Regions from separate parts of the Herbaspirillum sp. VT-16-41 genome, predicted to be linked through region 2. Evidence: predicted binding sites of a transcription regulator. Region 2 holds the regulator's gene; the other holds the start of a gene.
The links. The regulator sigma-54, encoded in region 2, starts transcription at its own class of promoters, with help from an activator protein. The targets are predictions, from matches to a motif close to TGGCANGNAANCTGCTTT.

Region 1 (15,942 bases), on a different contig from region 2:
AACACATTGCACTGGCTGCGCAGCTCGAACAGCTTGCTCTGGCGCAGTGCCGGCATGATGTTGACGTTGGGCGAGGCTTTCGAATAGTTGTAGCAGGCATAGCCCGAGCAATAGCCGCAGAAGGTGCAGGGCCCCATCTGGCAACCGTACTGGTTCACATAGGGTGCCGAGGCATTGGCCGAGGGCAGCGTAAAGGGATGGAAGCCCGCCTGCTGCGCCGCCTTGCGAAACAGCGCCGCCTGGTATTGCTCCTTCTGCGCCGGCAGCGGGAAGGCGTCGGAGCGGTCGGCCTCGAAGGGGTTGCCACCATTGTCCACTACGCGACCCTTGACCCGATAGGCGGTGCCGGAAGTCCCCATCATCTTTTCGGCGAAGTCGAAATACGGTTCCAGTTCTTCGTAGCTCACCCCCCAGTCCTGCAGGTTCATATCCTTGGGGATGAAGTTCTTGCCGTAGCGTTCTTCGTAATGGCTGCGCATGCGCAGTTCTTCCGGCAGGATGCGCCAGTGGCAGCCCGACCAGTGCAGGCCAGCACCGCCCACACCTTCACCCGGCTTGAACATGGCGATCTGGCGATAGGGGATGGCGCTGTCGCCCATCTTGCGGCGGAAGGTGAAGGAGGATTTGTTGAGGTTCTGGAACAGCTTGAAGCGCTGCTGGTAGTCCAGCTCATTGATGGTCTTGGGATAGGCGCCATCGGGATAGGTGTCGCGATAGACACCACGTTCCAGCGCCACCACGCTTTGACCGGCCTCGGTCATTTCCTTGGCCATGATGGCCCCGGTCCAGCCGAAGCCGACGATGACGACGTCGACTGCTTTCATGTTCTTGTTGGCCATGTGCTTGTGCTTCCTGGGGAAGGGGAAGAGGAAAGAAGTAAAGGGCAGGGGCAGGGACGCCCGGGTCATCAGCCGCGCGAGACCGGCGGCAGCGGATAGGTGCGGCCGTATTGGTCCACCCAGTCGTAGTAGTCGGCGCGGGCACCGGGGAAGCCGATCATCTTCCATGCGGCCATGCCCTTGTTGCCGCCATCGACGGGGTCGCAGAAATAGCCTTCGTGCACGTTCTGCAGCAACTGGTTGAACAAGGCCGCGGGGGGAATGCTGGCCATCTTCACATTGCCCTTCTCGAACTCGCCCATCATCTTTTCGCGCTGCTGCTGGTTCAGCCCGACGTAGCCCTGGCCGTACTGCTGCTTGATGGCGGCGTCGAACTCGGCCAGGCCCTTCTTGTACAGTTCACGCGGCGGGTAGGGCAGCTGGTAACCGAACTCGGCCGGCGCATCCGGCGTGAAGGGCCCCTGCATGTACCACAGCTGTCCCTGGCCGTAGGGCGTGTTCATCTGGGCATCGATGAATTCGGGCACACCTGCCTCCAGCGCACCCGGGCCGTTTTCATCGGCCGGGATGAGCACCTCGGCCAGGGCACTGAGCAGGGCGAATTCATCCTGGTTGAAGAAGCTGGGTTTGTAGGGCGTGTTGTCGCCGGGCTTGGCCGACTGGCCCTGGGCAGCCACGGTGAGGCTGCCGGTGGTCACCGCCAGCGCGGCAGCCGGCGCGGCAGTCAGGGCGCCGCGCAGGAAGTGGCGGCGATTGGCGGAGATGCTTATTTTTTTCATGGCGCGTTTCCGTGTGGGAAATCGGGGCCGCAGCAAGGCAGATGCCTTCCGTACGGATGAGCCATGATGCGCGCTTGCGCAGCGTGAAGGGATCAGTGAATCTGAGGTTTTGGTGTCGGAAACGTCTGACATCGCGACGCTGTACCAGCACCGCGATGTCCGCATGTCCGCTGCTCAGGCGTCCGGCAGGATCTCGGTCAGCGAGAGGATGGCCTGGGCCACTTCGGCGATACGGCGGTTCTGGTTCATCGCATGCTTGCGCAGCAGGCGATAGGCGTTTTCTTCGTTGAGGCCCTGCTTCATCATCAGCACGCCCTTGGCGCGTTCGATGAGCTTGCGTTCTTCCAGGCTCTCGCGCACGGTGGCCAGTTCCTGGGTCAGGTTCTGCAGCCGTTCGGATTGCGCCCGCAGCAGGTCGACGATGGATTGTGTCAGGTGCGGCCCGACCCCGGCATCCATGGGGCCGCCGCTCAGGTGCCCGCCATCCAGGCTGGAGGAGAAGGTCGCCAGCGGGGCCAGCGGATCGAGCGCCTCTTCCTGGCTGAACCACTGGCCCTGATCGTCCAGCTCCTTCTGCAGTTCGATGATCTTGGCGCGGCATTGCGCCTGCACGTATTGCGCCAGGTGAATCTCGACCTGATGCAGGCCATCGATGCGGGTGGAGCAGCACTGGTACCAGGCATCGGCCATATCGGAATCCAGCGGCCGCTCGTGCGAGGTCAGCAGCTTGCGGCGCAGTCGCTCGAGCTCCGCCAGCGGCAGCGTCGCCTGCATCGCCGTCCACTCATTGCGGAAACCCTCGGCGAAGGACTCGAAACGGCGCAGAGCCTGCTCCTGCATCTCGATCTGATATTCGATGCTCTGTTCCTGCTCGCGCGTGATCTTGCCCATGGCAAAGGCCGCGGCGCCGCCGGCGCGTTCGCGGCCGGCGAATTCCTTGCCCTGCATCAGGTTGAACAGCGCCACCAGCAGGCGTGAGATCTGCGGATCGACTGCCACGTCGGCGGCCTCGAATACCAGCGCCAGCAGCGCCCCGACCAGCGTCTTGAAACGTTCGTAGCTGGCAGCCGGCGAGCAGGCCAGGGCCGCCACGTCGGCGCGCAGGCGCGGCAGGCCGTCCAGGGCGTGCAAGGCGAAGGCGATGCGGGTGTAGAGGCGGGCACCGTTGGAAAGTGCGTTGTCATGTTCGGTCGCCTCCAGCCAGGAGGCAAATTCCTGCTGCGCCACCTCGCTGGCGGCCACGCGCTCGCGCCACACCAGGGCATCACGCTCACCGCGCGAGCCCAGGTAGATATTGGAAATGCCACGTTCCTGCTGCAGGCAGTGGATCAGTTTGCCCACCGTCAGCACCAGCTGGCAGGTGCGGGCGAGGCGTTGCAGTTCTTCCACTTCGCAGCGGCGGGCAGTGATCAGGTAGTTGAGGACGTTGCTCATGGGCGCAGGAAAGGGAGGGAGCGGGCAGCTGCCAGGGCAAGCAATATTCATGCAATGCCCGGCGCTGCCGCGATTGTAAAGGATCGCTCCCCTGCCTGAAACCCCGGGGCGGGCCGACGACCTTGCACCCCGGTCCGCCCCGCCGTACCCGACTACATGTCGCTGACCAGCACGGCACGGCTGGCGTCAGCCGGTGCCGCGCCTTCCATCACGATCAGTTTCAGCGGGCCGGATTGGGACGATTGCGCGCCCGGTTCGGCCAGGCGGCGCGCCGGACCGATGGCCGTGCCGTTGGACATGCCCTTGGCATCGGTCACGAAGCTGGCCACCGGCGCACTCTGACCACTCAGGTAGACGTTGTAGTTGGTCTGCGGCTTGAGCTTGAAGAGCGACACCTCCAGGGCATCGACCACGCCCAGGTTGCGCGACACCACGAAGCCCTTGGCTTCCGGCGTCGTCACGGGTTTCAGGCGGATATTGAGCGGTTCGGCATTGGCCAGCGGCGCCAGGTTCTGCTTGCCATCACCCTCGCCGACCACGTTGGAAAGGAAGATCAGGGCCTGCGGCGCCTGGCCACCGGCGACGTGGGCGATCACCTTGTTCTGCGCCGGATCGATCACTTCCATGCCGTCACCGTTTTCCAGGCCCACATAGACCCGGCTGCTGTCGTCGGAACTCCAGATACCATGCGGCAGCGCGCCGGTCGGGATGGTCGCCAGCAACTGCGCCTGGGCATCGGTGCTGTAGACCTTGACCACGTTCTCGCCACCCACCGTGACATAGGCCAGCACCTGGCCGTTGACCGTGGCAAAGGCCAGGTGATTGGTGATGAAGCCGGTATCGATGACGCCGGTCACCTTCAGGGTGCGGGTGTCGATGCGGGTCACCTTGCCCACGTCCTTGTGGGTCATCCACAGTTCCTTGTGGTCGGGCGTGAATTGCAGGAAGGGCGAGAAGGGGCTCACCACGTCGATCTTCTTGATCACCGTATGCGACTTCACGTCGATCACATCCACCTGCGGCGTAAAGCTCGATACCGAGAAGGCCAGCTTGTTGTCCGGCAGGAATTGCACCATGCCGGGACCGACGGCGGTCTGGATGCGGCGGGTTTCCTTGAAGGTCTGCGGGTCGATGACGGAGATGTAGTCCTCGCCGCGCACCACCACCCAGACTTCCTTGCCGTCAGCGGTAAAGAAGCCTTCGTGCGGGGAGCGGCCGACATAGGTCACTCCCTTGACGGCATTGGTGGCGGTATCGATGAAGGTGACCGAGTTGGACCCGTTGGAGATCACCACCAGGGTCTTGTGGTCCGGCGAGAAGCCCATGCCGTGTACGTTGATCTGGCCGCGATACAGGGGCGAGAGCACGTCCGGACGCGGATTGCCCAGGCGGATCTGGCCTACCAGCGTATTGTCGGCCGGGTTGAAGACCGACACCGTATTGCTGTTCTGGTCGGCGGTGTACACCCGGTCATGGGCGGTGGGCAGGGCCATGGCCGAGCAGGACAGCAAGGACAGCAGCGAGATGGTGAGGGTGGAAAGTGCGAGTCTGGATGATTTCATGGCGTTGGCGCGGTGGTTGGAAAAGCGGGGGGAGGCACAGTGATGGCGGGCTCAGGGCGCGCTGGAGGGGTAGCCGTGGCGCTTGAGCCAGGCCTGCATCACCTGGATCTCGTTCTGCTGTTCGGCCACGATGCCCAGTGCCAGATTGCGTATCTCCGGGTCCTGGCTGTACAACAGCACGGCACGCGCCATGTCGACTGCACCCTGGTGATGGGGCAGCATCATGCTCACGAAATCGTGGTCAGGTTGACCGTTCATGGGCGCGTGCTGCATGCCGTAGTCCATTACGGCCATGGCATCGTCATTCAGTGTGGAAAAGGGTTTGGCGCTGCTGGCCACGAAGACGGGGGGCGCTGCCGTAGTGGCCGGCGTCGCGCCGCCATGGGCCATGCCATGCATGGCACCCATGTCGTGCATGGCCCCCATGTCATGGGCCGGTGCGGTGGCCGCGAACGCAGCCAGGGAACATGCCAGCGAAGCCGCCAGCATCAGGCGCCAGCCCCGGGCCGACCGGCCGTGCGTTGTCGATACTGCCTTCATGCTATCTCCTGGAGGTGATGAGTACGGGCAGTCTAGGCAGCGCACGGCGTCGTCGGCATGACAATCGAATGACAAATCTGTCACCCGCTCATGCCCAACGACGGCAAGGAGGATAGGCTCAACCGTCGGTGGAACGGCTCAGCGCTTCATGGGTCTGGATTTCCTGTTCCAGCGCGGCCACGCCGGCGCGCACCAGTTGCAGCGCATCGCTGCCCAGCAGCAGATGGGCCGGTGGCTGCGGCATGGAGATCAGGGCCAGCATCGCCTGCGCTGCCTTTGCCGGGTCCCCCAATTGCTTGCCGTGCTTGTCTTCGCGGGCCTTGCGGACTGGGTCGAAGAGGGCGTCATAGTCGCTGATGGTGCGCGGCGAGCGCGCCATCGACCGACCCGCCCAATCGGTGCGGAACGAGCCCGGCGCCACCGCCGTGACGGCGATGCCCAGCGCCTTGAGCTCCTGGCCCAGAGAGGCCGAGATACCCTCCAGCGCGAACTTGCTGCCGCAGTAATAGCTGATCCCCGGCATGGTGATATGCCCGCCCATGGAGGTGATGTTGATCAGGTGGCCGCGGCGGCGGGCGCGCATGAAGGGCAGCACCGCCTTCATCATCGCCACCGCGCCGAAGACATTGACCTCGAACTGGCGGCGCATGTCCGCCAGCGGCGATTCTTCCATCACGCCTTCGTGGCCATAGCCAGCATTGTTGACCAGTACGTCGATGCCACCGGTCTGCGCTTCGGCCGCGCTGACCATGGGCGCGATGGCGGCGGTGTCGGTCACATCCAGAACGTGACCCCAGGCGCGGCCCGGCGCCAGGGCCTCGAAGTCGGCGACCGCCTGTGCGTGGCGTGCGGTCCCGACCACACGGTGACCGGCGGCCAGGGCGGCCTCGGCCAGCGCCCGGCCGAAGCCGCTGCTGATGCCGGTGATGAGCAAGGTTTTCTGCAGGGACATCATGCTTCTCCAGTTGAAGTAGGGGAGTGCATAATAGTCAGCCATCACCGAATCATTAAGTCGTAATCACCTGTTTTTATTGCCTGAAACTATGAAACGCGAGATTGCCGTGCGTACCGCCAAGCCCACCCTGCAAGCCCCTGTACAGCAGCGCATCATCCACCTGCTGCAGGACATGGCGCCCACCGAGGGCTATCACCTCACGCCCATGGAGAGCGTGCGCGTACTGCGCGCCGACGGTCCGCTGGCGCGCACGCCGGTGCTCTACGACCCCGGTATCGTGATCGTCTGCCAGGGGCGCAAGCGGGGTTATTTCGGCGGGGAGCTGTATCTCTACGACGAGCAGCACTACCTGGCGGTCTCGGTACCGGTACCTTTCACCATGGAGACCGATGCCACGCCGCGACGGCCCTTGCTGGCCCTGTACCTGCATCTGGACTTCACCCTGGCTGCCGAGCTGGCGCTGCAGATCGACCGCCAGGGCGCCCCCGCCGTGCAGGCCGCGCGCAGCATGATGTCCTCGCCCATGGAGCCAGCCTTGCAGGGTAGCCTGCTGCGTTTTCTGGAAGCGATGGCGCAACCGCAGGAGGCCGCCATCCTCGGTACCGCGCTGCTGCGCGAAATCTACTATCGGGTGCTCACCGGCGCCCAGGGCGAGGCGCTACGCAATGCCCTGGCCATGCGCGGTCATTTCGGCAAGATCGGACGGGTGCTGCGGCGTATCCACAACGACTATGCGCAGGACCTGGACGTGATGCAGCTGGCGGCCGAGGCCGGCATGAGCGCGCCCAGCTTCTACGTGCATTTCAAGGACATCACCCAGGCCTCGCCGATGCAGTACCTGAAGTCGATCCGCCTGCATCAGGCGCGTCTGCTGATGGTGCGTGAAGAGATGACGGCCGAGGCGGCCGCCCATGCGGTGGGTTATGTCAGCACCAGCCAGTTCAGCCGCGAGTTCAAGCGCCTCTTTGGTGCCACCCCGGTGGCCGAATGCCGACGCCTGCGCGCGAGCTTTGCCCTGCCGCCCGGCTTTGCGGATGCGCAGTTCGTGTCATCGCATTGAGCCCTCGGGCTGCAGCGTTCAGCGGGCGATATACCACTCGTAACGGTGGTTCCAGGCCACGAACAGGTTCATGACGATGGCCCCCACCAGGGAATAGAGCACGCGGTCGGCCGGCATGAAGCAGGCCGCCGTGGCGAACAGCACCAGGTCGAAGCCCATCAGCAGCCAGCCGGCCTTGAAACCGGTGCGCTCCTGCAGGTAGCTGGCCAGGATGCTCATGCCGCCGCAACTGGCCTGGTGGCGGAACAGGCCGATCAGCCCGATGCCCACGCACAGACCCGCCAGCACGGCACCCACCAGCGGATCGAGGTGGCTGTAGCTGATGTAGTTACCGGCGATATTGGTCAGCACCGACACGGCGGTCACCGCCGCCAGCGTGCGCCAGGTGAAGGCCGCACCCATGCGCAGGGCCGCCAGCAGGTAGAAGGGCAGGTTGATCAGCGCAAAGGCCGTACCGAAGCTGACCCCGGTGGCATAGCTGACCAGGAAGGCCACACCGGCCACCTGGCCGATGATGAGACCGAGACTATGCAGCATGGACATGCCGAAGGCGATCATCACCACCCCGAACAGCTGGCCCTGCAGGTTGTCGATCCAGTTGTGGCGCACCTGGGGAAGCGCTGCAGCGCGCTCGCGCGGGCGGGGTAGGGACGAGGAAGACGAGGAAGAAGCGGGTGCCACGGAGGCAGGGGAGGCAGACGAAGAGCCGGCAGTAGAGGTCGTCATGGCAATACCAATCATCAATCGTGGATAACGAACGCGTTACGGCAATGGACAGGCCAGCGGGTAAGCCGGCACCACCATTGCATTTGCGACTGCCTTCTGTCGTCGACAGTCGCCGCAGGGGCGCATGGTAATTGATTTGTTGCGACGCAGCGACTACTGGATGCGGCCGCGCTGCGTCCTCGCAACATTTCCCATCTAGCAGGAAATATGCCAGGGGGTCCGAGGGATGAGCACCGGAATGTCGCCTCCGGCTAGAATCCCGTCATGGACATTCTTTCTCCCACGCCCGCCCAGGAATGGATCAGGCTGCAGCGCGACGAGGACAGCGGCATCGAGAGCATCGGCGCCCATTTCTCCGGCCATGCCTACGATCCGCACGACCATGACGAGATACTGGTCGGCGTGACCCTGCAGGGCGTGCAGCGCTTCCGCTGCGGCACCGCCTTGCACGTCAGCACCCCCGGCAAGTCCATCCTGATCGAACCCGGTGCCCTGCACGACGGTCACGCGCCCCATGAGAGCGGCTTTACCTACGCCATGCTCTACCTGCCCACGCCCTGGCTGGACAGGATGACCGACCACCTGCGCCTGCCCGCGATGACCCGCTTCGCCACCTTCCGCCAGACCCTGCACGACGACGCCCAGCTCGCCGGTGCCATCCACCGGGCCTTCCTGGCCTTGCACCAGCGCGAGGGCAAACTGGCCCGCGACCTGGCCCTGGACCGCATGCTGGTCTTGCTCTCCGGCCAGTTCGACGACAGTGTCGCGGGAAGCAACGAGCCACCTTCCCCGGCCCTGCAACGGGTACGCGATCTGATGCATGCGCGTTTCGCCGACGATCTGGGCCTGGAAGACCTGGTCGCCTGTTCCGGCATGGACCGGTTCCGCCTGAGTCGCCAGTTCAGCCGGGCCTTCGGGCGCACCCCGCATGCCTATCTGGTGCAATTGCGCCTGCGCCGGGCGCGCAGCCTGCTGGCGGCCGGCCATGATCCGGCCCAGGTCGCAGCCGACGCCGGCTTTGCCGACCAAAGCCACCTGGGCCGCTGGTTCCGGCGCGCCTACCGCATCACCCCGGCCGCCTACCGGCGCGTCTGCACAAATGTTCTAGAGTGAAACGTGGCGGCTTCCTAAGATGGAAGGCTCTGAATCCTGATCGGGAAGACCGCATGTTCGATACCAAAATCGCCATCCTGGTGCGCAATGACCTGCCCATGTGGCAACGCCTGAACGTCACCGCATTCCTTGCCACCGGCATCGTCGCCGCCGCGCCGCAAGCCCTGGGCACGCCCTATGTCGATGCCGCCGGGAAAAGCTACACCGCCCTGTGCGGCCAACCCATCCTGATCTTCGAGGCCGACCTGCAGGGGCTGCAGGCGGCCCATCGCATCGGCCTGGAACGTGAACTGATCGTCGCCCCCTATGTGCAGGCGATGTTTTCCACCGGCCATGACGACGCCAATCGCCAGGTCTTTCTGGCGGAAGACCCGGCATTCATGAACCTGGTGGGACTGGCCCTGCGCGGCGGCAAGAAGGCGGTGGACAAGGCCACCAAGGGACTGGCGCTGCATCCCTGAAGGAAGGCCAGAGCGGGGAGGGGACAGGGCTGGGCAGGCTGGATGGCGACGGCCGCTCAGACCGGTCGCGTCATTCCAGTTCCTTCAACTTCTGGTGCAGCACCTCCACCCGCTGCAGGTGGCCATTGCCGCGTTCGCGCAGCCGTTCGGCCGTCAGCGAACAGATCAGGTTGACCATCGCGGAGACGGCCACCACGCTGTCGAACAGCATCATGCCGTCGGTATGGCAGCGGATCACCCAGTCGGCGCGCCGGGCCGGCTTGCCGGCGATCACATCGGACACGTACAGGGTCTTCACGCCGGCCTCGGCCAAGGCTTCCATCGCCAGGGAGATCGCCGGCACCCGGCGTCGCAGACCGATCACGATCGCCATGTCGCGCTCGCCCAGGTCACCCAGGTACTCGGCCAGCGTATCTCCTGGCGCCGGCAGCACCAGCACATTGCTGCGCACCTGGATCAGCTCGCGCCGGATCATCTGCGCAATCGTATGGCTGTGACGATAGCCGATGATCGCCACGCGCTGCGCATTGGCAATCCCATTGACCGCATCGGTCAGGACCTGCGGGTCCAGCGAGCGGTAGGTATTGGCCAGGTTGGCGACCTCATGGTTCAGGTGCGCCTCGATGGTGGCACCGAGCCCGCTTCGGGCTTCCTTCTCTCCGCGCTTCTGCAGATACAGGGGCGACCCGCCCATCAGCGCCGCCCGCGCGTCTTCCCGGGCATCGTCGTAGGACGCATAGCCGAGTTTCTGGAAAAAGCGGGTGGCCGTGGCCTTGGACACCTGCGCGCTTTCGGCCAGCTCCGTGGCCGTCTGCATGGCCAACTGACCCGGTGCGCTGAGGATGATGTCGGCCAGCCGCTGGTCGATTCCCGAAAGCTGTTCGTACTGCGCCGCGATGCGGCTTTCGATGGAGGCCGAAGCCTTGTTCTTCTTGGTCGGAATGCTTGCCATGGTTGTCTGGACGGCCTGGTCTGGGATGCTGCGCGATGGTGCAAGAATCATTCCAGTGCAGCGCGGCGCACCTGTCTTGTGCGGGGCGGCGCTGCCCTGGAACGAGAGGCATTGTACGTCGTCGGCGTCGTCGTGAAACAGATATTTCAGATTTAACCTGATTGTATCTGGTGTTTCACGGCGTTCCTCGCGGGAAACTGGTGTTTCAGGATTGATTGACATGAAACATGCATTGCATGATCGTGCTTGCCCGGATCGCCTGTGCGATCCCATCGTCCCTCAACCTCCAGGAGCCGCCCATGTCCGCACCACGTCTGTCCCGCTATCTGCTTTCCGCACTGCTGTTCTGCAGCGTCGCCGCCTATGCCGACACGCTGGACGACATCAAGAGCCGCGGCAAGATGATCGTCGCCATCGATCCGACCTTCGCGCCCTATGAATACACCGATGCCTCCAACGCCATCGTGGGCTACCACCCGGCCGTGCTGGCGGCGGTGGCCAAGAGCCTGGGCGTGAAGATCGAATACCAGCGCATGGCCTTCAGCGGCATCATTCCCGGCCTGTTGTCAGGTTCCTTCGACATGGAAGGCTCGGCACTGAACGTGACGGCCGAGCGCGCCAAGCGCATCGCCTACGTGGTGCCGACCGGCAAGACCGTCAATGGCCCCCTGGTGCGCGATGACTTCACCAGGATTCCCGCCAACCCCACTCCCGAATCGCTGGCCGGCCTGACCGGCGCGGTCAAGACCGGCAGCGCGCCCGAGGGCATCCTCAAGCAGTTCAACGACACGCTCAAGGCCAAGGGGCTGGCGCCGATCACCCTGCTCAGCGTCGATAGCGTGGACCAGACCGTGGCCGCCCTCATGACCCGCCGCGCCGACTTCGTCTTCGATGACCTGACCGTGCTGGCCGACGTCATCAAGCAGCACCCCGGCAAGATGAAGATCACCGGCGAACTGGGCCCCTCGCAGTGGATCGCCCTGGCCACCCGCCCCGAAGACAAGCGCCTGAACAAGGCCGTCAGCGACCAGATCCTGGCCATGAAGAAAAGTGGCGAACTGGCCCGTCTGCAGCAGCAATACCTGGGCGTCACCTTCGCCACGCCCGATGCCGATTTCATCCCCGCCAAATAAGCGCCCAATACGACCTGCCAGCATGTGCAACTCTACCCACTCCCTGACCGTCCCCGCCGGTCATGGCCGGACCTTTGAAGTCAAGGCCGGCCAGTTCCTCACCATCACCGATGTCGAGGGGCAGCAGGCGGCCGATTTCGTGGCCGTCGTCGCCGGCGACAAGAGCGAGAAACTCTCGCCCACGCATACCCGCCGCAGACTGCAGTCGATCTTCTTCGACGTCGGCGACCACCTGTATTCCTCGCTGGATCGGCCGCTGCTGCGCGTGGTGGCCGACACCGTCGGCGTGCATGATGCCAATGTCCCGGCCTGCGACGATACCCGCTTCACGGTCGACTTCAACGTGATCGGTCACCGCAATTGCCTGGACAACATGCACGAAGGCCTGGCGCTGCACGGCCTGTCCAAGTTTGACGTGCCGGAGCCCTTCAATCTGTTCCAGAACGGCCCGGTCACCGCTGACCGCCGCATGCAGGTCACCGACCCGACCAGCAAACCGGGGGATCACATCACCTTCGAGGTGCTGGAAGACCTGCTCTGCGCCGTCTCGTCCTGCCCGCAGGACATCATTCCCGGCAACGGCCTGCGGGTCACCGATATCGCCATCTCCATCCATGACGCCGATCCGCACCGCCGTGCCGGGGCGTCCACCGACTGACTACCATGCTGCTGCTCAAAGAAACCCCGCCCCGTCAGCCCCTGCCACCCACGCGCCTGGTGGTGCCGGCCGGCGAAAGCCGCGCCATCGACGTCAAGGCCGGCCAGATCCTGCGCATCGAAGCGCGCGAGGACGGCGCCACCGCCATGCTGTTCGCCTTCGACCGCGCCCAGCCTGACATCTTCATGTCGGTGCACCATACCCGCGTCTTCAGCAATTCCTATGTCCTGCAGGCGGGCATGCGCATCGTCAGCAACCGACGCCGCGCGCTGATGGTGCTGGGCAAGGACAGCGTCGGCACGCACGACCTGCTCATGCCGGCTTCCACCACCGCCTGGCTGGCCGCCAACGGCTATGCCGGCCAGACCGGCTGCGTGGAGTCGGTCTCGGCCGTCATCCGGGAGCAGGGTTTGACGCCGCCGCGCCTGCCGGACCCGATCAATCTCTTCATGCATGTCGACCTGGACCAGCAGGGCCGTATCATTCCCTTGCCCAGTCGCACCCGGGCCGGCGACTTCATCGCCTGCCGGGTGGTGGCCGACATGGTCTTCGTGGTCTCGGCCTGTTGCACCGGCGTGCCCGGCAACGACCGACCGGGGGCGCTGGAAGTGGCCACCGCCGAAGAACTGAACGCCCTGTAGGCAACGGAGAGCGCGCATGTGGTTTAGCCCCCAGGTGATCCAGAGTTTTCCCGCGCTGCTCGACGGCTGGATGATGACGGTCTCGCTCACCGTGCTGGGCGCCATCGGCAGTCTGGCCTGGGGCCACCTGGCACTGGCCCTGCAACTGGCGCCGCTGGCCCCGCTGCGCTGGCTGGTGCGGCTCTACATCAGTTTCATGCGCGGCACGCCCGCGCTGGTGCAGTTGTTCCTGGTGTTCTTCTCGCTGCCGCTGATCGGGCTGGGCGGTCATCCGCTGCTGGCGGCGGCATTGACGCTGGGCCTCAACAGCGGCGCCTACACCGCTGAAATCCTGCGCGGCAACCTGCGTATCGTCCCGCGTGGCCAGATCGAGGCCGCCACCGCGCTGGGCATGGCGCCCTGGCGCATCGCCACGCGCATCGTGATGCCGCAGGTGCTCAGGGCCAGCATCCCGGCGCTGGTCAATGAATTCACGATCCTGCTCAAGACCACGCCGCTGGCCTCGGTGGTGGCCGTGACCGAACTGACCTACGCCGGGCAGATGGTGATCGCCCGCACCTATACCTCGTCCCAGATCATGCTGATCGTGAGCATCGGCTATCTCGCCGTCGTGCTGCCGGTCCTGGCGCTGGGCAAGCACCTGAGCCGGGTGCCGCGGTCCGGTCAGACCCGACTGACCAGCCCGGCCACCACGGCCACTCCGGGGAGAAGCTGACATGGCCTTCGATCCCGGCATCCTGCGCCCGCACGTCCCGGCCCTGCTGGCAGGTCTGGTGGACACTTTCTGGCTGTGCGCAAGCAGTGCCGTGCTGGCCTGCCTGCTGGGCATGGTGCTGGTGGTGTTGCGACGCATGGGGCCGCGGCCGCTGGCCGTGCTCATCGACGCCTATATCGCCGTCACCCTGGCCTTGCCCTTGCTGGTGCTGCTCTATGTGAGCTTCTACGTACTGCCCGACTTCGGCCTGCTGCTGCCGGCGCCGCTGGTGGGGGTGCTGACGCTGGCCATCTATTACGCGCCCTATATCGCCCAGGTGATCCAGGCCGCCATCGACGGCCTGCCCCGGGGCACGGTGGAAGCGGCGGTCGCCATCGGCATGCCGCCGCTGGCCATCGCACGCCGGATCGTGGCACCCCAGGCCTTGCCCCTGCTACTACCCACCATGACCGGGCTAGGTATCGGCCTCTTCAAGGATTCCGCATTGCTGTCGGTGATCTCGGTGCATGAATTCATGTTCGCCGCCAAGAGCGTGGTGGCCGAGACCTATGCGCCGCTGGAAGTCTATTGCATGGTGGCGCTGGTCTACTGGGCCGCCACCGGCTTGCTGCATGCACTGACGCGACGCTGGGAGCAGCGCATCGCCATCGCCCATGGCGTCCAGTCCTATGGCATTTCATCCTCATCCAACGCTAGCACGCCATGAACCCGACAGAACCGAATTCTCCCGTCGGTGGCGCGATCGCCCTGCGCGTTCGCGACATCGTCAAGTCCTTCGGCCCGCAGCGCATCCTCGACGGCGTCAGCCTCGATATCGAACGCGGCAAGGTGGTCTGCATCCTCGGCCCCTCCGGGTCGGGGAAGTCGACCCTGCTGCGCTGCCTGAACTGGCTGGCACCGCCCGACGCCGGCGAGGTCTGGATCGGCGATGAGCGCGTGGGCGTGCGGGAAGGGCCGCACCAGCGCCTGCAGCCCCGTCCCGCGCGCGAGATCCGTGCCCAGCGCAGCCGCATCGGCATGGTGTTCCAGAACTTCAACCTGTGGCCGCACATGAGCGTGATCGACAACGTCATGGAAGGCCTGATCTCGGTCAAGGGCATCCCGCGCCTGGAGGCCAGCGACATCGCCGCCGAAGCATTGCGCAAGGTCGGCCTGGCCGGCAAGCACACAGCGATGCCGGCCGCGCTGTCGGGCGGGCAGCAGCAGCGGGTGGGCATCGCCCGCATGCTGGCCATGGCGCCGGAAGTGATTCTTTTCGACGAACCCACCTCGGCCCTCGACCCCGAGCTGGTCGGCGAGGTGCTGGCCGTGATGCGCGCCCTGGCGGCCGCCCAGACCACCATGATCGTGGTCACGCACGAGGTGGCCTTTGCGCGCGACGTGGCCGATGTGGTGGTCTTCATGGACGGCGGCAAGGTCGTCGAGATGGGGCCGCCTGAGCAGGTGATCGACCAACCCTCTTCGGCGCGACTGCGCCAGTTTCTTCAACGTTTCAACCCAGGAACCCCGACATCATGACTTCTCCCGCTTCCATTACCGTTCCCGCCGGCCACGGCAAGGCCGTGCGACTGCAGGCCGGGCAGGCCGTGCGCGTCATCAATACGCACGGCACCCAGGTGGTCGATTGCTGGGCATGGAACGCCTACGACCTGGCCGAATACATGTGCATGGAGACCACCCGCGTCTGGAACCAGCGGCTCAACCCGATGCTCGGCGACAGCTTCGTGACCAACCGGCGCCACCCCATCCTCACCGTGGTGGAGGACGCCACGCCGGGCGTGCATGACACCTTCATGGCCGCCTGCGACCGCCGCCGTTACGAATTGCTCGGCGTACAGCACTACCATCGCAATTGCTGCGACAACATGTTCGAGGGCATGTTCGAACTGGGCGTGACCCCGCCACGGGCCAACCTGGCCTCGTTCAACATCTTCATGAACATCCGCGTCCAGCCCGACGGCATCACCCTCAAGACTCTGCCCACGGTGACCAAGCCGGGCGACTTCATCACCCTGCGTGCGGAGATGGATTGCTTCGTCGCTTTTTCGGCCTGTCCGCAGGACATCGTGAAGATCCAGGGGCAGGGCGACAATACCCCCAAGCCGGTCGAGATCAGGGTGCTGGAGCAGTTCCAGTCCGACCTGCCTGGCACGCGCACCTGGGTGCCGCAGGATTGAGGGGGCAGGGCCGCGCGGTCAGCAGGCGGGTACCGGTCACGGCTGGCCGGCCGCCTTTTCGCGAATGATGCGGATCAGCCGCAGCGCCGCCGGTGACAAGTACATGTCGCGCCGGTGGGTCAGGCCCATGCGGCGCAGCATGGTGGTTTCCTTCAGGGCCACCTCGCGCAGGTGACCCCGGCCGCCCAGCAGATTCA
Region 2 (15,942 bases):
GCCTGGCCAGCGTGCTCTACAACCTGGTGACGCTGGTCTTCGTGGCGCGCATCGCCCAGATGGTGTGGAACCAGCGCAGCCTGATGAGCCTGCCGGTACTGGCGACGCTGGCGCTGTTCGCCGGTACCCCCGGCATGGTCAAGCATGCCCATGACATGTTCACTGACGTGGCGCTGGTTACCGGCACCACCATGGCTACCTATGGCCTGCTGGCCATCGCCCTGAACCAGGAACGCCGCACGCCATCGTGGATCGCTGCGTTCTGGTTCGGCCTGGGTGTGGGAATCACCGAGATGAGCAAGGGCCTGTTCGTACCGCTGACCTTCGCGGCCACGGCACTGGTGCTGGGCTTGCTGGTGCAGTCGTGCCGTCACCGCACTTACTGGAAGATGGTGGGTCTGGCGGTGCTGGTGTCACTGCCTTTCTTCGTGATCTGGCCGGCCCTGCTGGCGCAGCACTCGGTGCCACTGTTCATGGAATGGTTCTGGGATAACAACGTCGGCCGCTTCTTCGGCTTTTCGGTGAAGAAACTGGGCTCGGACAATGATCACACCGTGATCCTGCGGGCACTGGCCGGTTTCGCCCTGCCCGGCTCGCTACTGGCCTTGCTGGGCCTGGCCAGCGGCGACTGGCGTCAGGCCCGCAGTTCACGGGTCGCCATGCCGCTGGTCTTCGCTGCGATCAGCCTGGCCGTGCTGCAAAGCTCGGCCACGGCCCGCCAGTTGTATCTGCTGCCGGTGCTGCTGCCGCTGGCGATGCTGGGCGCGCGCGCCATCCCGCGTCTTCCGGACGCATTCAATCTGGGTTGGGACTGGCTGGCGCGTGTGGCCTTCGGCCTGATGGCCGTGGGCATCTGGGCCATCTATGTCATCTCGACCTTGCCGGTCGAACATCATCACTGGATCGGTTTCATGGGCAAGTGGCTGCCGCTGGAATATGTCACTCCGATCCAGCCGCTGGCCTTGCTGGCGGCCGGCGCCATGAGCATCCTGTGGATCGCCTCGCTGGGTCTCTTGCAGCTGGCCGGCCAATGGCGTGGCGCGTTTTCCTGGTTTGGCGGCATCACGCTGATGTGGGGCCTGGCCTTCACGCTGCTGCTGCCGTGGGCCGACTACGGGAAAAGTTATGAGTTCGTCTACGCCGACCTGAATACCCGGCTCGCGCCCGCCTGGCATGCCGACGACTGCATGGCCAGCCAGAACCTGGGCGAGTCGGAAGCACCGATGCTGTACTACTACACGGGCGTCCTGCACCAGCCCATCGACGCTACCGGAAGGACCGAATGCCGCTGGGTGATCCAGCAAACCCCTGGTGTCACCCACCGTCCCAAAGGTCACTGGACGCTGTTCTGGGAAGGGCGCCGCGATGGCGATGACGGACAGCTCTTCAAGGTCTGGCAGCGCGCCGGTTAAACATCGGTCGCTGTCCAGCGAGTCCATCGCCCTGGGAATACGAGCCGGCCACGCGCCGGCTTTTTGCTGGCCGACGCATTCTGCAGAATGCCGGCGCTGACGATTTCCTGCGTCATTTGCGCTCCATCCGGGGCGCTTTTCCTACTGCCGCGCTTTCATTTCCCGGATGTGTTCCCACATGGGTCATCTGGCGCCGCCGGCCTGCCTGCCGGCCGTTCGCAGTCCTGTTATAGTTACATGTTGTCCCACCGCTGCTCCGCGCAAGGCGTCATTCCACGCGGCGGCAGGAAACCCCTAGCTGAAGGCATCCATGGAAGAAATTCGCATTCGCGGCGCGCGCACGCACAACCTCAAGAATATCAACCTAGACCTCCCCCGCAACAAGCTCATCGTCATCACCGGGCTGTCCGGTTCGGGCAAGTCCTCGCTGGCGTTCGATACCTTGTATGCAGAGGGCCAGCGCCGCTACGTGGAGTCCCTGTCGGCCTATGCGCGCCAGTTCCTGCAACTGATGGAAAAGCCGGACGTGGACATGATCGAGGGCCTGTCTCCCGCGATCTCCATCGAGCAGAAGGCTACTTCGCACAACCCGCGCTCCACGGTCGGCACCGTCACCGAGATCCACGACTACCTGCGCCTGCTGTACGCCCGCGTCGGCACGCCCTACTGCCCCGATCACCCCGAACATCCGCTGGAGGCCCAATCGGTCTCGCAGATGGTCGATGCGGTGCTGGCACTGCCGGAAGATACCAAGCTGATGATCATGGCGCCGGTGGTGGCCAACCGCAAGGGCGAGCATGCCGACCTGTTCGAGGAGATGCAGGCCCAGGGCTTCGTGCGCTTTCGCATCCAGAGCGGCACCGGCACGGCCAAGGTCTACGAGGTCGATGACCTGCCGAAGTTGAAGAAGACCGAGAAGCACACCATCGATGTCGTCATCGACCGCGTCAAGGTCAAGGCTGAAATCAAGCAGCGCCTGGCCGAAAGCTTCGAGACCGCGCTGCGTCTGGCCGACGGCCGCGCCATCGCGCTCGAAATGGATGGCGGCAAGGAACACCTGTACTCCAACAAGTTCGCCTGCCCCATCTGCGGCTATTCGCTGCAGGAGCTGGAGCCGCGGCTGTTCTCCTTCAACAACCCGATGGGGGCCTGCCCGGAATGCGATGGCCTGGGCCACATCGAATTCTTCGATCCCAAGCGCATCGTCGCCTTCCCCAACCTGTCTCTGGCTTCGGGCGCGATCAAGGGCTGGGACCGTCGCAACCAGTTCTATTTCCAGATGCTCACCAGCATCGCGGCCTTCTACGACTTCGACCTCGACGTTCCCTTCGAGCAGCTCGACGACAAGGCCCAGCAGGTGGTGCTGTACGGTTCCGGCCGCCAGGCCATCCCCTTCGCCTACGTCAACGAGCGCGGCCGTACCGTGGTCAAGGAGCACACTTTCGAAGGCGTGGTCAACAACCTGCAGCGCCGCTACCGCGAGACCGATTCGATGGCGGTCAAGGAAGAGCTGGCCAAGTTCATCAACGAGAAGCAATGCCCTTCCTGCCACGGCGCGCGCCTGCGGGTGGAAGCACGCTACGTGAAGGTGGGCAGCGGCAAGCAGCAACGCGCCATCTATGAGGTGGCCGCCACGCCCCTGCGAGAGACCCTGTCCTTCTTCGAGACCCTGAAGCTGACCGGCGCCAAGAAGGAAATCGCCGACCGCATCATCAAGGAAATCGTCTCGCGCCTGACCTTCCTCAACAACGTCGGGCTGGACTACCTGTCCCTGGAGCGCAGCGCCGATACGCTTTCCGGCGGCGAAGCCCAGCGCATCCGCCTGGCCTCGCAGATCGGCTCGGGCCTGACCGGCGTGATGTATGTGCTGGACGAACCCTCCATCGGCCTGCACCAGCGCGACAACGACCGTCTCATCGATACCCTGCGCCACCTGCGCGACATCGGCAACACCGTGCTGGTGGTGGAACACGATGAAGACGCCATCCGCACCGCCGACTACATCGTCGACATGGGCATCGGCGCGGGCGTGCACGGCGGTGACGTGATCGCCCATGGCTCGCTGCCGGAGATCCTGAAGAACAAGAAGTCGCTGACCGCCAAGTATCTCAACGGCTCGCTGGAAATCTCGGTCCCCAAGAAGCGTACGCCCTGCGACGAGTCGCGCATGCTGACTATCACCGGCGCCTCCGGCAACAACCTCAAGAACGTTGACCTGGAGTTGCCGGTAGGCCTGCTGACCTGCGTGACCGGCGTCTCCGGTTCGGGCAAGTCGACCCTGGTCAATGACACGCTCTACCTGTCGGCAGCGCGGCACCTGTATGGCTCGCAGACCGAGCCGGCGGAGCACGAAGCCATCGGCGGCCTGGAGCATTTCGACAAGGTGATCGCGGTGGACCAGGCTCCCATCGGCCGTACCCCACGCTCCAACCCGGCCACCTACACGGGCCTGTTCACGCCGATCCGCGACCTGTTCGCCACGGTGCCGATGGCCAAGGAACGTGGTTACAGTGCCGGTCGTTTCTCCTTCAACGTCAAGGGCGGGCGCTGCGAAGCGTGCCAGGGCGATGGCGTGATCAAGGTGGAAATGCACTTCCTGCCGGACGTGTACGTGCCTTGCGACGTCTGCCATGGCAAGCGCTACAACCGCGAAACACTGGAAGTGCAATACAAGGGCAAGAACATCACCGAGATCCTCGACATGACGGTGGAAGATGCCCATGAGTTCTTCAAGCCGGTACCGCTGATCGCCCGCAAGCTGCAGACGCTGCTGGACGTGGGCCTGGGCTACATCAAGCTGGGCCAGAGCGCGACCACCCTCTCGGGTGGCGAGGCGCAACGCGTGAAGCTGTCGCTGGAACTGTCCAAGCGCGATACCGGCCGCACGCTCTACATCCTGGATGAGCCGACCACCGGCCTGCACTTCCATGACATCGACCTGCTGCTCAAGGTGATCCACCGCCTGCGCGACCAGGGCAATACGGTGACCATCATCGAGCACAACCTGGACGTCATCAAGACTGCCGACTGGATCATCGATCTGGGGCCCGAAGGGGGCGCGGGCGGCGGCAAGATCGTCGCGGCCGGCACGCCGGAGGACGTAGCGAAGAACCCGGCCAGCGTCACCGGCAAGTATCTGGCACCCTTGCTGAAGAAGAAAGCGAAGTAAAAAAGAAGTGCGGACTTGCGCGCGCGCAAACGATACAGAATCCGGTCGCATCTGTATCTTGCGCGCCGCCCGCCTTGGCATACAGTCATGCTCTTGGCCGCCATCCGGCGCACAATGAAGGCAGGCATTCCCGCAGGCATGCCGCCGTGCAACCCCGAAAGACCCACATGTCGAACCCGCTGTCACCCGCCCAGATCGCCTTTTTCCGCGAGCAAGGCTATCTGCTGTTGAAGGGCATGGTCCCTGCCGATCTGCGCGAGCGCATGCTCGCCGTCACCCGCGATCACCTGCAACGCGCGGTCGCCCCGCTCGAATATGAAGCCGAGGTCGGTTATGAAGGCGCCCCGGCCTCGCTGGACGCCGAAGGTGGCCGCACGGCGCGGCGCCTGCGCGCAGCCTGGCAGCGCGACCCCGTCTACCGCGAATGGGCCGGGCACAAGCAACTGGTGGCCATGCTGCATCAACTGTTCGAAGAACCGGTCTGCCTGACCCTGGCCCATCACAACTGCGTGATGACCAAGCATCCGGCTTTCGGGACCGCCACCGGCTGGCACCGCGACATCCGCTACTGGTCCTTCCCGCGCAACGAGCTGATTTCGGTGTGGCTGGCGCTGGGCGCTGAGACGCCTGAAAACGGCGCGCTCAAGTTCATTCCCGGCTCGCACAGGTTGACGCTGCAAGCCGAGCAGATGGATGAACTGGATTTCCTGCGCCCGGAAGTGCCGGCCAACCAGGCGCTGTTTGCGCAAGGCATTGCGCTGTCACTGGAGCCGGGCGACGTGGTGCTGTTCCACAGCGGCCTGTTCCACGCGGCTGGCCGCAACGACAGCGACCAGGTCAAGTGTTCGGCCGTGTTCGCCTATCACGGCAAGAGCAATCCCCCCCTGCCTGGCACCCGCTCGGCGGCCTCCGAGGATGTGACGCTGGACGACTGAACCGCCAGCACGGTGCTGCCGCCAACACGGAATACGCTGACCGCTTCCGACAGGCGCGCCGCCTGCTCCTGCATGGCCTGAGCGGCTGCAGCGGCCTGCTCCACCAGCGCGGCATTCTGCTGGGTGGTCTCATCCATCTGCGTGATGGCGCGGTTGACTTCTTCGATGCCCTGGCTCTGTTCCTGCCCGGCTGCACTAATCTCGCTGACCACTTCGCTGACGCGCTGCACGCTCTTGACGACCTCGTCGATGGTGGCACCGGCCTGGGCCACCAGCGTGCTGCCGCTGCCTACCCGGGTGACAGAATCATCGATGAGCACCTTGATTTCCTTGGCCGCCGCCGCCGAGCGCTGGGCCAGCGAACGCACTTCCGACGCCACGACCGCGAAGCCGCGTCCCTGCTCGCCGGCACGGGCCGCTTCCACTGCGGCATTCAAGGCCAGGATGTTGGTCTGGAAGGCGATGCCGTCGATCACGCTGATGATGTCCACGATCTTGCTGGAGGACTGGTTGATGGAACTCATGGTATCGACCACCTGACGCACCACTTCGCCCCCTCGTACCGCCACTTCGGAAGCCGAATGCGCCAGTTGCCGCGCCTGCTGCGCATTGTCCGCGTTGGTGCGCACGGTCGAGGTCAGCTCTTCCATGGCCGAGGCGGTCTCTTCCAAGGCACCGGCCTGCTGTTCTGTACGAGAGGAAAGATCCAGGTTGCCATGAGCGATTTCGCTGGAAGCCGTGGCGATGGTATCGGTACTCAGGCGGACCTGGCCGACGATACCCTGCAGGTTGTCGTTCATCTGCTTGAGCGCCTGCATCAGCTGGCCGGTCTCGTCCTGGCTGTGCACCTCGATACGCTGGGTCAGATCACCCGCGGCCACGGCTTGCGCCAGCGCGACGGCATGTCGCAGCGGTGCCGAGATGGCTTTCACCAGCAACACCCCCATCAGGAGCGCCACTGCCAGGCCGGCGGCCATGGCCACGCTCATCACGACGAGCAGGGTCTGGTAGCGCTGCTGCGCCTGTTCATACAGGTCGCGGCCGACATTGCGCTGCAGGTCCATCAATTGCCCCAGGGTGGCATGCACATCGGCATAGAGCTTGAGCATGAGGCCACCGTAGACTTCGATGGCGCCCTGGAAGTCGCGATTGTGCAGCGCCTCGACCGCGGGCTTGATGCCATCGGTGATGAATTTCTGGCGTTGCGGCAGCAGTTTGTCCAGCAGCGCCTTTTCTTCGGTGGTCAGCACGGTTTCCTGATACTGCTTGACGACGGCATCGTTGGCCTTGAGGGCCTTTTCCAGCTTGTCCATGTTGGTGTCGATATCGCCGGAGTCGCCCACGATGGAGGTGGAAATGCCGTTGCGCGCAGCATCCAGCGCTGCTGACATGCGTTCGAGCTGGGACAGCGCCACCAGCCTGTCCTCGTAGAGCGAGCGCATCTGCGCATTGGTCGAGCGCAGGCTGACCAGACCGAGAACGCCCGATGCCACCAGCAGCAGGGCCAGAAAACCAATGACGAAGATCAGGCGAGCCCTGATCGTGAGTGTGCTGAACATGTTCCTCCCGGACTTGCTATTGTTTTTTCAACAAGGGACTCGTTGTGCGAAGCCCTTGTCCTGACACGGTCGACGCAGGCGAATAAGCCGCGCCGCTACCATCCAGCAACACTAGCATTTCCCGTACCAGGGGAACAAGACCTCATTGTGCGGGGTTGGTCCTCATTTGCTGAGGAGGCGTTTTTCGGCGCGCAGGATGCTCTCCGAACTGCCGCGCAAGACCACGATGTCACCGGCCATGAGCACCGCCTGATCAGGCGCATCGAGACGCTGCTTGCCACGGCGCAGCATGGCGACCTCGGCGCCGCAATACGTGGGCAGGTCGATCTCGGCGAGGGTGTGACCAACTGCACTGGCGCCCCCGATCAGGGTGACCGACTGCAGGCGCACATTCATGCCCACGCCATCGGCCTCGGCGTCGGACATGCCATGGAAATAGCCGCGCAGCGAGGCATAGCGCTCATCGCGCGCATCCTGCACGCGGTGCACCACGCGGCGCAATGGTACGCCCAGCATCACCAGCGCATGCGAGGCCAGCATCAGGCTGCCTTCCAGCGCTTCGGGCACAACCTCGGTAGCCCCGGCGGCGAGCAGTTTTTCGAGGTCGGCGTCGTCATGGCTGCGCACGATCACGGGCAGCTCCGGCTCCAGTTCGGCGGCGTGATGCAAGACCTTCAGCGCCGAGGGCGTACTGGCATAGGTGACCACCAGGGCGGCGGCCCGGTGGATGCCGGCGGCCACCAGGCTTTCGCGCCGGGCGGCATCGCCGTAGGAGACATTGGCGCCCCCATTGCGGGCATCCTGCACCAGTTCCGGGTCCATCTCCAGCGCGTGGTAGGCGATCCCCTCCTCTTCCAGCAGGCGCGCCAGGCTCTGACCGCTGCGGCCGAAACCGGCGATGATGACGTGCTTCTGCACGCCCATGGTGCGGGTGGCCAGTTGCGTGAGGGCCAGGGATTGCAGCATCCACTCGTTGGCAGAGAATCGCATGACGATGGCGTCGGACTTGGCCAGGATCAAAGGCGTAGCCAGCATCGACAGCACCATCGCTGCCAGGATCACCTGGATCAGCAAGGGATCGACCAGCTTGAGTCCGCCGGCCTGGCTCAGCAGCACGAAGCCGAATTCCCCGGCCTGCGCCAGGCCCAGGCCAACCCGCAGCGCCACGCCGGTGGACGATCCGAACAGTCTCGCCAGCCCGGCAATGAGGGCAAACTTGAGCAGCACCGGCCCGGTCAGGAGGAGCAGCACCAGGAACCAGTGATCGACCACCGTGCGCACATTGAGCAGCATTCCGATGGTGATGAAGAACAGGCCCAGCAGGACATCGCGGAAGGACTTGATATCTTCTTCCACCTGGTGCTTGAACTCGGTCTCGGAAATGAGCATGCCGGCGATGAAGGCGCCCAGGGCCAGGGACAAGCCGGCCTTTTCGGTGATCCAGGCCGCGCCCAGGGTGATCAGCAGCAGGTTCAGCATGAACAGTTCCTGAGAGCGCCGCTTGACCACGATGCGGAACCAGCCACGCATGAGCTTGCTGCCGAAGAACAGCAGCAGCGCCAGCACCACCATCGCCTTGCCCACGGCCCAACCCAGCGTGACCATGATGTTGCCGGAATTGTTGGCCAGCGCCGGCACCACGATCAACAGTGGCACCAGGGCCAGATCCTGGAACAGCAGCACGCCCATGATGCGGCGGCCATGCTCGGTTTCCAGTTCCAGCCGTTCGGTGAGCAGCTTGGAGACGATGGCGGTGGATGACATGGTCAGGGCGCCGCCGAGCGCGAAGGCCGCCTGCCAGCTCACGTTGATGAACTGCGGCAGCACCATGGCCGAGCCCCAGGCCATCACCATGGTGGCAGCGATGGTGGTGGCCACCTGCGCCACGCCCAGCCCGAAGACGATATGGCGCATGGCCGACAGCTTGGCCAGAGAAAACTCCAGGCCGATGGAAAACATCAGGAACACCACCCCGAACTCGGCCAGGGCGTGGGTGGTTTCATTGTCTTCGGCGAAGGCCAGCCCGTGCGGGCCGATGATGATGCCCACCACCAGATAGCCCAGCATGGGCGGCAACTGCATCATGCGGAAGGCGACCACGCCCAGCACCGCCGCAGCCAGAAGGAAGAGTGTCAGTTCCAGTCCGGAAAACATGGCTTGTTTGGTTTCTTATGACAATGCAATGCAGTGAATATGAGCAATTTGACAACGCACCAGAGCAAGGCAGCGCGGGAGGGTGTTTACCGCAGCTCACCGCGGCGGGTGGCGGAGGCGGGCCGCAACGGTGCATGCTAGTTGGCGTAGCCGGGCTCCTGGTTGATGCCGGTCTGATGCCGGCGCGCCCTGCGCCCCGCCTTCTTCAGTGCTGCCGGAACCGGCAGTGATTCCCCCCTGGCGAGCATGTTGCAGTGCGTCGCAATCCTGCACCTTATATCAAGCTCAACAGCATTCCCTTACATCTGGCAAGTTTTTTGCTTTGCTAATTCGTTTATACTTCGGTTATGAGTGTAACCGATGACAAAACCACATCTGCATCTTTTTCCGCCGAGGCTGCCCGCCGTGCCGTCGAGCTGGCGCGCCAGACCCTGCAGATCGAAGCCGATGCCATCCTGGCGCTGAAGAGCCGCCTGCGCGACGATAGCGCCGAGCCCTTGGCACAAGCCGTGCAGGCCGTGCTGCAATGCCAGGGCCGCACCGTGGTGTCGGGCATCGGCAAATCAGGCCACATCGGCCGCAAGATCGCCGCCACGCTCGCCTCCACTGGCAGCCCCTCGCTGTTCATGCATCCGGCCGAAGCATCCCATGGCGACCTGGGCATGGTGACCCCCAAGGACGTCTTCATCGCCATTTCCAACTCTGGCGAAACCGCCGAGCTGCTGGCGATCGTCCCCATCATCAAGCGCATGGGCGCCGTGATCATCGCCATGACCGGCCATGACGATTCCAGCCTGGCCCGGATGGCGGCGGTGCACCTCAACGTCGGAGTGGCCAAGGAAGCCTGCACCCTGAACCTGGCGCCCACCGCCAGCACCACGGCCACGCTTGCCATGGGCGATGCGCTGGCGGTGTCGCTGCTGGACGCCCGCGGCTTCCTCGAAGAAGATTTCGCGCGCTCCCACCCCGGTGGCGCACTGGGCCGCCGCCTGCTGACCCACGTGCGTGACGTGATGCGCAGTGGCGAGGCCATCCCGGCGGTGCGTCCGGATGTCTCGCTGTCGGCCGCGCTGATGGAAATCACGCGCAAGGGCATGGCCATGACGGCCGTGGTGGATGAGCAGTTCCGGCCGATCGGCGTATTCACTGACGGCGACCTGCGCCGCCTGCTGGAGCGGGGCCAGGATTTCACCAGCTTCAGCATCGCCGAAGTGATGCACGCCCAGCCGCAAAGCATCAACCAGGATCGGCTGGCGGTGGACGCCGTGCAGCTGATGGAACAATTCCGTATCAACCAGTTGCTGGTCACCGATGCCGAGGGCGTCCTCACGGGCGCGCTGCACATCCATGACCTGACCCGCGCCAAGGTAATCTGATGACCGCGTCCGCCTTCACCAGCTCCCTGCCGCCGGACGCCCTCGCCAAGGCAGCCGGCGTTCGCCTGATGATCTTCGATGTCGATGGCGTCCTGACCGACGGCGGCCTGTTCTACGGCGAAGAGGGTGAGGCCTTCAAGCGCTTCAACGCCCTCGATGGCCACGGCATCAAGATGATGCAACAGTTCGGCACGGCCGCCGCCATCATTACCGCACGCCAGTCGCCCTATGTACTGCGGCGGGCGCGCGACCTCGGCATCGCCCACGTGTTCCAGGGCGTACACGACAAACGCCAGGCCTTCGAACAACTGCTGCAGCACACCCAGCTCACGGCGGCCGCATGTGGCTACCTGGGCGACGACATCATCGACCTGCCGGTCCTGACCCGCGTCGCCTTCAAGGCGTGCGTGGCCAACGGTCACCGCGAGGTCAAGGCGCGCTGCGATTACGTGACCCAGGCCACTGGCGGCAACGGCGCGGTGCGCGAAGTCTGCGACCTGGTCCTGGCCGCGCAGGGCAACTACGAGGCGGCGCTGGCGCCGTACCTGGCATGAGCGGGCGCAGCGGAGAACGCGCCGCCGAGCGCATCCGGCTGGCAGTGATCGTGGTGATCCTGATCGGCGCAGCCCTGGGCAGCTTCTGGGTGCTGCAGGCCCTGCGTGCCTCCAGCGACCAGCACGCAGTGCAGCGCCCGCGTGGCAAACCCGATTACTACCTGGAAAACTTCAGCTACGTGAAACTCGGTCCCACGGGACTTCCGCGCTATGACGTTTCCGGGACCAAGATGGTCCACTTCCCGCTGGACGACTCCTTCGAAATTACCAAGCCCGTGGTGCACAGCCTGGACAAGGACAAGCCTCCGATGGAACTGTATTCCGACACTGCGCGCGTGACCGACGACCAGACCCAGATCCACATGTATGGCAATGCCAACGCCATCCGTGGCGCCGCCAACGGCCGTGCGCCGATGCATCTGGTCTCGGAATACCTGCTGCTGCTACCCGATGACGAGATCGTCAAGACCGACAAACCGGTTGCAATGACGATGGGCACCACCAGATTGAATGGAGTGGGCATGCTGGCCAACAACGCCACCCAGGTTGTGCAGTTGTTCGGCAATGTGCGCGGTTATTACGAGCCCACGCCGAAGAAACGCTAACCCGGTTGTCTCCACGATAAAAACGCCAAGAACCGATCAGACAGGAAATCCATGAAACGCTCACTCTTACTGCCGATGCTGATGCTGGCTGCCGTGTGCGGCGTGGCCCACGCCGAAAAGGCGGACTCCACCAAGCCCACCAACATCGAGGCGGACCAGATGGTCTACGACGACGTGCGCCAGGTGAAGACCTTCACCGGCAACGTCGTCATGACCCGCGGCACCCTGATCATCAAGGCAGGCCGCGTGGTGCTCACGACCGACCAGTACGGCTATGAAAATGCGGTGCTGTACGCGGCCCCTGGTGCACTGGCGAACTTCCGCCAGAAGCGCGATGGCGGCCCCAACCTGTGGATCGAGGGCCAGGCCGAACGCATCGAGTATTCCGAGCAGACCGAAATCTCCAAGTTGTTCCAGCGGGCGCACATTCAGCGCATGGATGGCAACCGCATCACTGACGAAGTCAATGGCGAATTCATCTCTTATGACAGCCGCGCCGAGTTCTACTCCGTCAACAACACCGCCAGCGGCGAAAGCAAGCCGGGGGCAGGACGCATCACTGCCGTGATCCAGCCCAAGAACCCACCGCCGGCGGATGCCACCCAGCCTTCCACGCCCGCCCAGCCCGCTACGCCGGCACCGGCCCAGCGCCGTCAGAACGGAAAGGACCAGTAACGATGGCAAGCTCACTGGTCGTTCGCGGCCTGAAGAAAAGCTACGGTGCGCGCCAGGTGGTGCGTGACGTCTCCATGGAAGTGCGCAGTGGCGAAGTGGTCGGCCTGCTTGGCCCCAACGGTGCCGGCAAGACCACCTCGTTCTACATGATCGTCGGCCTGGTCCCCTCGGACGGTGGCGAAATCGATCTGGACGGTTCGCCCATCTCGCGCCTGCCGATCCACAAGCGCGCCACGCTGGGGCTGTCCTACCTGCCGCAGGAAGCCTCGGTGTTCCGCAAGCTGACGGTGGAAGACAACATCCGCGCCGTGCTGGAGCTGCGCCAGGAAGACGGCAAGCCGCTCTCGCGCGATGAAATCGAGGGCCGCCTGAACAACCTGCTGCATGAACTGCAGATCGAAAAGCTGCGCGAGAGCCAGGCACTGTCGCTCTCCGGTGGCGAACGCCGCCGCGTGGAAATCGCCCGCGCACTGGCCACCGATCCGCGCTTCGTGCTGCTGGACGAACCGTTTGCCGGTATCGACCCGATTGCAGTGATCGAAATCCAGCGCATCGTGCGCTTCCTCAAGGAACGCGGCATCGGCGTGCTCATCACCGACCACAACGTGCGGGAAACCCTGGGTATCTGCGACCGCGCCTACATCATCAACCAGGGCACGGTGCTGGCCAGCGGTAACCCGGAAGAGATCATCGCCAACGAATCGGTGCGCCGCGTATACCTAGGCGAACACTTCCGCATGTAGCACCCGCCGTCCATCGGCCACACAACGGTATTGCAACCAGCGGGCCACGCCGCTCCCAGAAAGACAGATGAAACAGTCGCTCCAGTTACGTACCTCGCAGCACCTCGCATTGACGCCGCAACTGCAGCAGTCGATCAGGCTGTTGCAACTGTCGACGCTGGAACTGCACCAGGAACTGGAACAGATCCTGTCCGACAATCCCCTGCTCGAACGCCTGGACGACGCTCTCGACAATTCGGTGCGCCTGTTGGCCGATGGCGCGGTCTCTTCCGCGCCCTCCACCGGAGTGGCCGAGCCCGCTGGCGACAGCGGCAACGAAGCAGCCCCCTCCGCTACTGATGGCGAAGCCAGTTTCGACTATCAAGACAACAGCCCCGAGAGCGGTGTCAGTGGCGAATCCGACTGGAGCTTCGACGACGTGGCGCGCAGTGGCAAATCGCCCGACGACGACGATGCCCGCCCGCAACTGGAAGCGCATGAGCTGACCCTGCGCGAACACCTGCTGGAACAGATCCGGGTCACCGCCCGCACGCACCGCGACCGTGCGCTGCTGGAACTGCTCACCGATGCGCTGGACGAAAGCGGTTACCTGGAGGAACCGCTGGAAGACATCCTGGCGCGCCTGCCGGAAGAGCTGGGCGTTGATCTGGAAGAACTGTCGATCTCGCTGAAGCTGCTGCAGAGCCTGGACCCGGCCGGAGTGGGTGCGCGCAGTGCCGGTGAATGTCTGGCACTGCAGATCCGCCGCCTGCCCAAGGTGCCCTTCGTCACCCGCAAGCTGGCCTTGAGGATTGTCGAGGATTACCTGCCGCTGTTCGCACAGCGCGATTTCAACAAGATCAAGAAGGCTCTCGATTGCGATGACGAGGACCTGCGCGAAGCACAGGCGGTGATCCGTCAGTGCCGTCCGCATCCGGGTGCCGAATTCGCGCGCGATGCTTCGGACTACGTGGTGCCAGACGTGATTGTCAAACAGACAAAGAACGGCTGGCAGGTCATGCTCAACCATGAGGTCATGCCCAAGCTGCGCGTCAATGCAATGTATGCGAGTGCGCTCAAGCAGGCCAAGGGCGAAGGATCGCTGTCGTCGCAGTTGCAGGAAGCCAAGTGGCTCATCAAGAACATGCGGCAACGTTTCGATACAATTTTGCGAGTCGCGCAGGCTATTGTCGAACGTCAAAGAAACTTCTTTTCACATGGCGCAGTGGCCATGCGGCCCCTTGTGCTGCGTGAAATTGCTGATACACTGGGTCTACACGAGAGCACAATCTCTCGTGTGACAACTCAAAAATACATGCTCACGCCGCACGGCATGTTCGAGTTGAAGTACTTCTTCGGTAGCCACGTCGCGACTGAAACCGGAGGCGAAGCCTCCTCCACCGCGATACGGGCGCTGATCAAACAGTTGATAGGAGCCGAAAACCCGCAGACCCCATTATCCGATAGCAAGATTGCGGATATGCTGGCAGAACAAGGCATGGTGGTCGCGCGACGCACAGTCGCCAAATACCGCGAAGTGTTGAAGATTCCGCCAGTCAATCTCCGCAAGTCCCTCTGAGCTTTCCTCAGTTTTTCTGTAGCAGTACCGTTGCTGTGTTCAGGCAAGCATCCCTACCTGGTGCCCATGCCATCCGACACGAAGACCGTGCCCGTGGTACAGCAGCTGTAGACGATGCATCGCACGAACCTCCAGTGACCTCACGATAGGAGTCTTGTATGAATCTGACCATCAGTGGACACCACCTCGAACTGACCCCCGCCATCCGGGAATACGTGCAAAGCAAGCTGGCCCGTATCAAGCGCCATTTCGACAACGTGATCGACGTCAGCGTGATCCTGAGCGTAGATAAACTCACAGAAAAGGAAAAGCGCCAAAAAGCGGAAATCAACGTCCACATCAAGGGGAAGGATCTACATGCGGAAAGCATTGCGCACGACCTCTATGCCGCCATCGATGCCCTGATCGACAAGCTCGACCGCCAGGTCATCAAGCACAAGGACCGCTTGCAGGAGCATCACTCCATGGCCAAGCGTCTGCCCGACGATACCCCCGCTGATGCAGTGGCTGGCGCGGCATAAGACAAGGATCCAGGACCATTCCTGCCGGCGGGTGCGCAACGACAGCGTGACGCATAAGGTGGGAATCTCATGAGGAAGGGGCGCGCAAGCGCCCTTTTTCATTTTGCGGCGCCGGGGCCGGTTTCATTTCCTGTGGCAAACAGTGATCCCGCGTCCATCATCGCCGCTGTTCTCCCGAAGCGGCTCGCAATGAGACTTGAAGGGGCTCCTCCCGCCCTCATCTTGGTGACAAGTTCCAAAGCGGAAATCGTATAAATGATTTCCATCAAGCAATTTCGGACAACACCCCAACCACGCCGCAACCCTGCCGACTTCAACGCGAGCGGCGGCTTTTCCCTATAATGTCGGCAATCCCATTTTTAAAGGCATAGCCATGAGCGACGTCCAATCCTGGATCAAAGAAACCGTGACCCAAAACCCTGTCGTGCTGTTCATGAAGGGAACCGCCCAGTTCCCGCAATGCGGCTTCTCCGGCAAGGCCATCCAGCTGCTCAAGGCCAGCGGCGCCGAGAACATCGTCACCGTCAATGTGCTGGAAAGCGCCGATGTGCGTCAGGGCATCAAGGAATATTCGAACTGGCCAACCATTCCCCAGCTGTACGTGAAGGGTGAATTCGTCGGCGGCTCGGACATCATGAGCGAAATGTACGCCTCGGGCGAACTGCAGACCCTGATCAAGGG

Region 1: a site for sigma-54 is predicted at 3,090-3,107, ahead of BTM36_RS03065 (nitrate regulatory protein). Genes of this name have one in related genera too.

What each region holds. Positions count from the first base shown of each region.
Region 1 is NZ_MUXB01000022.1:73,012-88,953, forward strand. Features, by position in the region: gene BTM36_RS03055 (GMC family oxidoreductase) at 1-839, opposite strand, end outside; gene BTM36_RS03060 (gluconate 2-dehydrogenase subunit 3 family protein) at 908-1,618, opposite strand; gene BTM36_RS03065 (nitrate regulatory protein) at 1,793-3,052, opposite strand; gene BTM36_RS03070 (hypothetical protein) at 3,205-4,614, opposite strand; gene BTM36_RS03075 (DUF305 domain-containing protein) at 4,666-5,022, opposite strand; gene BTM36_RS03080 (oxidoreductase) at 5,273-6,106, opposite strand; gene BTM36_RS03085 (AraC family transcriptional regulator) at 6,198-7,169, shown strand; gene BTM36_RS03090 (YitT family protein) at 7,188-7,895, opposite strand; gene BTM36_RS03095 (AraC family transcriptional regulator) at 8,160-9,008, shown strand; gene BTM36_RS03100 (DUF2000 family protein) at 9,062-9,469, shown strand; gene BTM36_RS03105 (MurR/RpiR family transcriptional regulator) at 9,540-10,421, opposite strand; gene BTM36_RS03110 (transporter substrate-binding domain-containing protein) at 10,721-11,554, shown strand; gene BTM36_RS03115 (DUF1989 domain-containing protein) at 11,577-12,212, shown strand; gene BTM36_RS03120 (urea carboxylase-associated family protein) at 12,218-12,853, shown strand; gene BTM36_RS03125 (amino acid ABC transporter permease) at 12,870-13,568, shown strand; gene BTM36_RS03130 (amino acid ABC transporter permease) at 13,570-14,274, shown strand; gene BTM36_RS03135 (amino acid ABC transporter ATP-binding protein) at 14,271-15,086, shown strand; gene BTM36_RS03140 (DUF1989 domain-containing protein) at 15,083-15,745, shown strand; gene BTM36_RS03145 (LysR family transcriptional regulator) at 15,782-15,942, opposite strand, start outside.
Region 2 is NZ_MUXB01000099.1:71,465-87,406, forward strand. Features, by position in the region: gene BTM36_RS08770 (glycosyltransferase family 39 protein) at 1-1,412, shown strand, start outside; gene uvrA (excinuclease ABC subunit UvrA) at 1,723-4,581, shown strand; gene BTM36_RS08780 (phytanoyl-CoA dioxygenase family protein) at 4,749-5,516, shown strand; gene BTM36_RS08785 (methyl-accepting chemotaxis protein) at 5,444-7,075, opposite strand; gene BTM36_RS08790 (cation:proton antiporter) at 7,238-9,229, opposite strand; gene BTM36_RS08795 (SIS domain-containing protein) at 9,577-10,605, shown strand; gene BTM36_RS08800 (HAD family hydrolase) at 10,605-11,159, shown strand; gene lptC (LPS export ABC transporter periplasmic protein LptC) at 11,156-11,764, shown strand; gene lptA (lipopolysaccharide transport periplasmic protein LptA) at 11,816-12,439, shown strand; gene lptB (LPS export ABC transporter ATP-binding protein) at 12,442-13,182, shown strand; gene BTM36_RS08820 (RNA polymerase factor sigma-54) at 13,250-14,740, shown strand; gene raiA (ribosome-associated translation inhibitor RaiA) at 14,899-15,261, shown strand; gene BTM36_RS28315 (hypothetical protein) at 15,360-15,527, opposite strand; gene grxD (Grx4 family monothiol glutaredoxin) at 15,635-15,942, shown strand, end outside.